Regions from separate parts of the Salininema proteolyticum genome, predicted to be linked through region 1. Evidence: riboswitches for the same ligand, from Rfam matches in the RefSeq annotation. Region 1 holds a riboswitch; the other holds the start of a gene.
The links. A riboswitch is a leader RNA that binds a small molecule or an ion and turns the genes downstream of it on or off. The one in region 1 is predicted to bind thiamine pyrophosphate.
Positions count from the first base shown of each region.

Region 1 (3,887 bases):
GACGCGTGCGGCGAGGGCGGGGGCCTTGAGCTTGTGGAGGGGTTTCTTCTCTCCGGCGGCGGTGACGGTTCCGGAGGTCGGGGGTGCCAGGCCGCCCAGAAGGCGCGAGAGGGTGCTCTTGCCGGAGCCGTTGTGCCCGGTGAGGGCGGCCAGTTCTCCGCGGTGGACGGCGAAGCTCGCTTCCCGCAACGCCAGGGGTTCTCTCTTGCCGTAGCGGTACGAGACGTCGTCGGCCCGCAGGAGTTCTTCGCCCGGTTCGCCGCGGCGGGGTGTGGTCGCGGGGGCGCCGGGTATGCGGATTCCCTGGTCCAGGAGTATTTCTCCGTGGGTGGTGAGGACGTCGGCGACGGGCCCGTCCGCCAGGGGGCGTCCTCCGGAGTCGAGTGCGACGACGCGGTCGAAGCTCTCCCAGAGTCCGTCCAGGCGGTGTTCGATCATGACGCAGGTGATGTCGGGGTCGTCGAGGGCGGGCCGGACGGCGTCCCGTACAAGGGCGGCTCCTTCCGGGTCGAGGTTGGCCGTCGGTTCGTCGAGCAGGAGCAGTTCGGGGCGGCGTACGAGGATGCCGGCCAGGGCCAGGCGCTGCTGTTCGCCGCCGGAGAGGGCGGTGGTGGCGTGGTCGGCCGCGTAGGGAAAGCCCACGGCCTCGTGGGCTCGGGCGACGGCGGGCCAGATCCGCTCGGGGGCGACGCCCTGGTTCTCGAGTCCGAAGGCGGTGTCGTCGCCGCAGCGGGCCATGATCAGCTGGGTCTCGGGGTCCTGGAAGACCATGCCGGTGCGGTGGCGGGTCTCGAAGGGGTCGCGGCCGTCCACGGTCATTTCGCCGGCGGCCTCGCCGCCCCGGGCGTGTTCGAGTCCGGCCAGGACGGCCAGGAGGGTGGACTTGCCGGAGCCGGAGGGCCCTAGTAGGAGGACGTTCTCCCCCGGTTCCACGGCGAGGTCGACTTCCCGGAGTGCGTGCGCGCGGCGCCCCGCATGTCGGTAGGAGAAGCCGCGCGCGCGTATCCGCATGTCAGGTCCGTCCTTCTCAAACGCGCTTGCGGTCGGCGCCGCCGGCGAGGGCGTTGACGGCGCCGGTGGGCAGGAGCGCCTTGTAGAGGGCCCAGGAGCCGAGGCCGGCGACGACGGCGCCGGAGAGGGCGGCCAGGAGGATGTAGGGGATCTTGAACGCCCAGAGGGAGGTCGCCCCGTAGGAGACGAAGACGTCCCAGGTGGTGGCGAAGAGGCCGCTCAGGGCTCCGGCGAAGACGGACACGGCGATGTTGTAGCGCTTGTACCGGCCCGCGGCGAAGGCGGCCTCGCCGCCCAGTCCCTGGACAAAGCCCTGGACGACGACGAGCAGGCCCCAGGCGCTGCCCAGCATGGTGCTGACGAGCGCGGCGAAGCCCTCGGTGAAGACGGCGGCGCCGGTCTTGCGGACGAGGAGCGGGGCGAGGACGGCCGGCATGAGCCAGACGCCGTAGAGGAGGCCCGAGGCGGGCGGGTAGGCGGTCGTGAGCGGCTCCGAGGCGGCCCAGACGAGGTTCCACGCCTGGAAGACCGCGCCGAAGGCGACGGCGAGTACGGCGCAGGCGATGATGTCGGCCATGCGCCAGCGTGTGGGCGTGTTCTGCAGCGACACTTCCGTGCCTTTCTATTCGGGCAATGGGGCACAGAAGAGACCTCCGACTCCTTCCACCGGTCCGAACCGGGTCAAGTTCGAAGGGTCTGCGCACCGCGGGCGGTCCGCACTCTCAGCCTGAGGGCTCCCCTGTCGTCAATTAGACGGTAGCATCGGCGCGTCGCGGAACCAAAAGCTTGCACAGATCGTCACAATTGACATAAGGGGATGCCGTCGACGCACTAGTCGGCAGTTTTCTCTGTCCTGTTGTGTGGAGCCGGCGGCTATCCGCCGTCGGCTCGTTTCCCTCCCGCCCCAGGGCATCGACCTCGCCGCCTCCTCTATCCTACTTTCGCGTATCGTTCAAGTCGTTATCCCGCAAGACGACTGCCCGACACCGATGAGAAGAGGCGTGCCCATGCGTCGCATCACCCGTACCGCCAAGATCCTCAACTCCGTGCTCGCCCCCGCCACCCGCGAGCGCACCGACCCCGAGCGCGCGTCGGCCGCCTGGTGGAGGACGGTCGAGAAGGTCCAGGCGCAGACCGGATACGACCTCGGCGCCGACGCGCCCTTCGCCGAGGACCTCGACTTCCTGCTGCGCTGTTTCGCGAACGTCCCCGGTCTGACGCCCATCGGCTGGAAGGGGCAGTTGGGCAACGCCGCGACACGCCTGGAGAACCGCATGCGGGTCAGCGAGATCCACCGCCGCGTCCCGGAGGTCGCGAACGAGCGGATCGAGCGGCCGGTCTTCGTCGTCGGACTGCCCCGCACGGCCACGAGCCTCACCCACAAGATCCTCGCCCGCTCGGCCGGGCACCGCGGACCGCTGCTGTGGGAGCTGAACTACACCGCGCTCGACGACGACCCGGCCGAGCGCGACCGGCGGATCAAGTCCATCGACCGCGAGCTGCGGGCGACGTTCAAGTTCTCCCCGGCGTTCGACGTCATTCACCCGGTGCGCATCGACCAGCCCGAGGAGTCGATCGCGCTCATGCCGCACACCTACTTCCCGCTCAGCTGCGCGCTCATGCCCGACTACCGGGAATGGCAGTCCCAGCGCGACCAGACGGCGGACTACGCCTACCTCCGCCAGGCGCTGCAGGTCCTCCAGTACGGCCGCGAGCGCAAGAGGTGGATCCTCAAGTACCCCGGCCACGTGGGCGACCTGGACGTCCTGTTCAAGGTGTTCCCCGACGCGCAGATCGTGTGGACGCACCGCGACCCGATCACCGTCATGGGCTCCTTCTGCTCGCTGGTCGAGACGCTGGGCGGCCTGCACGTCAGGAACATCGACCTGCACGAGATCGGACGCATGTGGCTGGAGATCCTCAGCGAGTCCGTCGAGAGCGGGCGGCGCCACCGGCCCGACGCGCCCATGGGGGCGGTCGTCGACGTCGGCTACCACCAGCTGGTGTCCGATCCGCACAACTACGTGCCGAAGCTCTACGAGCAGATCGGGGCGCGCTGGACGGCGGAGGACGCCGAGAAGCTCTCAGGGCTGACCGAGCGGCCCCTGCGCGACAGGCGGCACGAGTACGACATCTTCCACTACGGCCTGAGCCCGCGCCAGATCGAGAAGGCGTTCCAGGACTACATGCCGCTGGTCCACCGCGTGAACGCGTGAAACCCGCTCGCCCCTGTCACACCCCTCGCTTAGACTGCGGGCATGGACAACGACACTTTTAGAAGCCTGCTCGACTCCGAGGCGGCCCTCCTGCGCGGGGCCGCCTCCACCGCGTTGGAGGACCGGGTCCCCTCGTGCCCCGACTGGACCGGGCGCGACCTCGTCCAGCACGTGGCGGAGGTCTACTGCGACAAGACCCTCGCCATCTCCGAGGGCGCGGAGTCCGAGAGCTGGCCGCCTCCCATGCCGGAGGCCGACGGTATCCTCGACCTCTTCGACACGACCTTGCGCGACCTCAACGCGCAGTTCGACTCCCACTCCGCGAGCGACCCGGCGGGGAGCTGGTACACGCCGGACCAGACAGTCGGGTTCTGGATTCGGCGCATGGCGCAGGAGACCCTCATCCACCGCGTCGACGCCGAACTGGCCGCCGGGAAGGGCCTCAGCCCCGTCGACGAGGCGTTCGCCGCCGACGGCGTGGACGAGTTCCTGGACTGCATGGTCGGATTCGGCTCGGTCAACTGGAACAAGTACCTTCGGCCCGTGCTGGAGGCCGAGGACGGCCTCACCCTGCTGATTCGCTACGGCTCGAAGGAACGCACCCTGCGGGTCGCCCCCGGTGGGGTCGAGCTGGACAAGGCCGGCGCCGACGAGTGCGCC
Region 1 is NZ_JBHUNX010000001.1:1,492,019-1,495,905, reverse strand. It holds gene ACFTE1_RS07020 (ABC transporter ATP-binding protein) at 1-1,011, opposite strand, end outside; gene ACFTE1_RS07015 (ECF transporter S component) at 1,028-1,621, opposite strand; TPP riboswitch at 1,653-1,762, opposite strand; gene ACFTE1_RS07010 (sulfotransferase family protein) at 2,019-3,227, shown strand; gene ACFTE1_RS07005 (maleylpyruvate isomerase family mycothiol-dependent enzyme) at 3,270-3,887, shown strand, end outside.

Region 2 (3,887 bases), 720 kb from region 1:
GGGCGCGAGGCGCGGATGTCCTCCAGGTGTTTCTCCATCTCCTCTTCGGGGGAGAGGTCGGCGGCGGAGCGGCGCACGGTCGGCGTGTCGTCGGGGCGGGACGAGGAGGAGTCGGGAACCGCGGGGGCGCGGACGGCCACGGTCTTCTCGGAGGGGGACTTGACGTAGTGGCGCGGGGCCTTCGAGGCTTTCGCCGTCCCGGAGTAGTGGGCGCCCGGCGCGGTGTGGGGGCGCGCCTCGGACGGAGGGACGGAGGCCGCAGCACGGTTCCCGGGCACCCGGACGGACACGGTGGGAGGAGCGTCGGGCAGGGCGTCGTACGCCGCCGCGGAGCGCGCCTCGGGGAGGCGGACGGACTGGTCGGGAGGGGAGGGGTGCGGAGACTGGACGGCGGTGCCGCCGGCTTCGCCGCGGTCGGACCGCGGCGCGGAATCGTCGAGTTCGGGTACGCCGAACGGAGAGACGCGGTTCATCTCGGTGCGGTTCCTCTGTCGGGAGTATGGTCCATGGGAGCGAATAGTACCGATGTTCTTCTGGGGAACCGCTGATCGACACGCGCCGCGCTCCGACCTTCACCCGTCGGGGTGGCCGACTCGCCGCGGGACACGGGTCCGATTGCGCGGTCTACGAGGCGGTAGCCGTTATCCTGCGCCGCATGGAAGAGCGTGAAGCCCGAGGCGGGCGCGGACGGCTGTTCGCGGGACTGGCCTTCGGGGCCCTGGTGGTCGTGAACATAGTCGTGGACTACCTGATGCTCCACACCGCGACGTGGTACCCGGCGGCCGACCTGTGGACGGTGGTCCTGCTGGCCGTGTCGGTGCTCGTGTGGGCGGCGACCGTCGCCGGGGGAGCGGCGCTGGGCTGGGGCCTGGTGGGCCGGGCGATGGGGCGGTCCCGGTGAGCACAGGTGACGAGACGCCGGGCACGGGGCGCCGCACTGCGGCCTCCGGCGGCCCGGCGCCGCGCCGACCGGCCGGGACCGGGGCGGTCCGACCCGAGTGATCTAGGGCCGCGGCGGCCCAGTTCGGAGCCCCGGAGTGGCACAATGGAACCGTGTCAGACTCCCAGAACCAGTCCGGCGGGCAGCCCGCCCCGGACCACTACTTCACCGCCAGCCCCGCCTCCGAGGACAGGGAGCGCTCGATCCGCTTCACCCTCGACGGCAAGGACTACGAGCTGGCGACCTCGTCCGGCGTCTTCTCCGGCAGCCGCCTGGACCTGGGAACGAGCGTGCTGCTCAACAAGGTCGTCCCGCCGAGCGAGCCCGGCGTGTTCCTGGACCTCGGCTGCGGGTACGGCCCCATCTCGACGGTCCTGGCCGGCAGCGGTGACGCCGAGGTGTGGGCGGTGGACGTCAACGAGCGCGCGCTGGACCTGACGAGGCGCAACACCGCGCGCTGCGAGGGGGCGGTCCATGTCGGACGTCCGGAGGACGTGCCGGAGGACCTCGAGTTCGACGAGATCTGGTCCAACCCCCCGATCAAGATCGGCAAGGAGTCGCTCCACGACCTGCTGCGGACCTGGCTGCCCCGCCTCAAACCCGAGGGCGTCGCCTGGCTCGTCGTCTCCAAGCACCTGGGCGGAGACTCCCTGGCCAAGTGGCTCGTCGAGGGCGGCTGGGAGGTCGACAAGCACGCCAGCGCCAAGGGCTACCGCGTCCTCAAGGTCTGCCGCTACGAGGCGTAGCCGCGCTTCCCAGCACGTAGGACGCGATCGCGCGTTCCCCGCGCCGTCCACCTTGAGCACCGGCGCGAATGAGCTGCGCTTTTCCGGCACGGCTCGATGACACTCTGTTGTCCCTGTCACGACTGCCGACGTTCGGTCCTTGTGTTCGAAAAGTCGGTGGCGTAGAGTGAAGCCCGCAGCCGCCTCACAGCGGAGCGAACAAGTTCATGTACTCACGGGAGCCCGATGCATCGGGCTGAGAATGGGCTCGGTAGCCCTGACCGTTCCAACCTGATCCAGGTAATACTGGCGAAGGGAGAGGGGTAGACATGCGGTCTCCAGTACCGTTGCCGCGATTGCACATCATCACCGACACCAGGCCGGACGCCGATCCGGTCGGCGTCGTCGAAGCCGCCCTCGAGGCCGGCGCCCGCCTGGTCCAGGTCCGCGGCGAGGACCGCTACACCGACCGGCTCACTTTCGACCTTTCCCGCACCATAGCCCGGCTGTGCCGCGAGGCCGGCGCCGTCTGCCTGGTCAACGACGCCGTCCACGTGGCCATGGCCGTCGGGGCCGACGGCGTCCACCTGGGCGCGGACGACCTTCCCGCCGACGCGGCCCGCGCCATCCTGCCGGAGACGGCGATCGTGGGAGCGACCTGCCGCGACCCGCACGAGGCGCGAGCGGCCCGGCGCGTGGGAGCCACCTATCTGGGAGTCGGGCCGGTGCGGGCCTCGGGCACCAAGACCGCCCTGAAGCGCATCATCGGCCTGGACGGCATGGGCGCGGTCGCCGGCGCGGTGGACCTGCCCGTCATCGCCATCGGCGGCCTGGACGCCGATCTCGCGGCCGAGTGCGTGGAGAACGGCGCCCACGGGGTCGCCGTCGTCTCGGCCGTCTCGCGGGCGGCCGACGTCAAAGCGGCAGTGGGCGAACTCCTCCACGCCGTCGGGGAACGCGCCGGCACGCCGGCGGGGGCGGTATAGCCGATGCGACTCACCGTAGCCGGGGCCGGAATCATCGGTCTCGCCACAGCTTGGCGCGCCTCGCAGAAGGGCTGGGGCGTCACCGTCCGCGATCCGCGGCCCGGATCGGGCGCCACGCACGCCGCCGCCGGCATGCTCGCCGCGGTCACCGAGGCCGAGTTCGGCGAAGAGGACCTCGTCCCCTTCGCGGTGGAGTCGGTGCGGCTCTGGCGCGGCTTCGCCGAGGAGCTCCAGGCCGAGTCCGGCGTCGGGCTGGACTACAGCCCGGAGGGCACGATCCTCTTGGGCTGGAACGAGTCCGACCGCGCGGCCGTGCGCCGCCAGGTGGGCCTGTACCGGAGACTCGCCCTGCCGGTCGAGGAGGTCGGCGCGCGCGGCCTGAGGAAGCAGGAACCGCTCATCGGCCACCGCTGCCGGGAGGGCTTCGTCATCGGCTCGGACCACTCGGTCGACCCGCGCGCCGTGCTCACGGCGCTGGATACCGCCTGCCGGAAGCGCGGGGTCGTGTTCGAAGAGAGCGCCTACCACCGGGGCGAGGGCACCGGCCCCATCGTCATAGCCGCCGGGAACGGCTCGCGAGAGCTGGGGCTTCCCGTCCGCCCGGTGCGCGGAGTCGTCCTGCGCCTGCGAGCCGGGGAGGGCGCCCTCACCCGCACCATCCGGGCCATTGTGGACGGAGATCCCCTCTATATCGTCCCGCGCCCCGGCGGCGAGGTCGTCGTGGGGGCGACGTCGGACGAGATCGCCGACGAGGAGAGGGCGACGGCCGGAGCCGTGCTCGACCTGCTGCGCAAGGCCGCCGACCTGGTGCCGGAGATCCGCGAGTACCACCTGGGCGAGACCACGGTGGGATTCCGTCCGACGACGCCCGACAACCTCCCGCTCATCGGTCGCGTCGACGACCGGACCTGGGCCGCCACCGGCCATTACCGCCACGGCATAGCCCTGGCGCCGGCCACGGCCCGGGCCGTCGTGGAGATGGTCGGGACCGGTTCCTCCGGCCTGGTTCCCCCCTCTTTCGACCCGCTCCGCGCCACCGCGGTCTGACAGTCCGTTCCCGCCGATGGGCAAGGCACCCAAGGAGTCTGACATGCAAATAGAGCTAAATGGAAATCAATACGAAGACCTGAGGACGGTGCGGCAGGCCGTCCGCGCCGTCACGGAGGCGGACCGCGGCATCGCGGTCGCGGTGAACGGAGAGGTCGTGCCGCGCGGAGAGTGGGCGCGGGCGCTCGA
Region 2 is NZ_JBHUNX010000001.1:767,828-771,714, forward strand. It holds gene ACFTE1_RS03620 (hypothetical protein) at 1-473, opposite strand, end outside; gene ACFTE1_RS03625 (hypothetical protein) at 656-901, shown strand; gene ACFTE1_RS03630 (class I SAM-dependent methyltransferase) at 1,054-1,686, shown strand; TPP riboswitch at 1,891-2,000, shown strand; gene thiE (thiamine phosphate synthase) at 1,995-2,651, shown strand; gene thiO (glycine oxidase ThiO) at 2,655-3,698, shown strand; gene thiS (sulfur carrier protein ThiS) at 3,742-3,887, shown strand, end outside.
Region 2: it holds a riboswitch for thiamine pyrophosphate, as region 1 does, so the genes downstream of both, thiE (thiamine phosphate synthase) here and ACFTE1_RS07015 (ECF transporter S component) in region 1, are expected to answer to the same signal.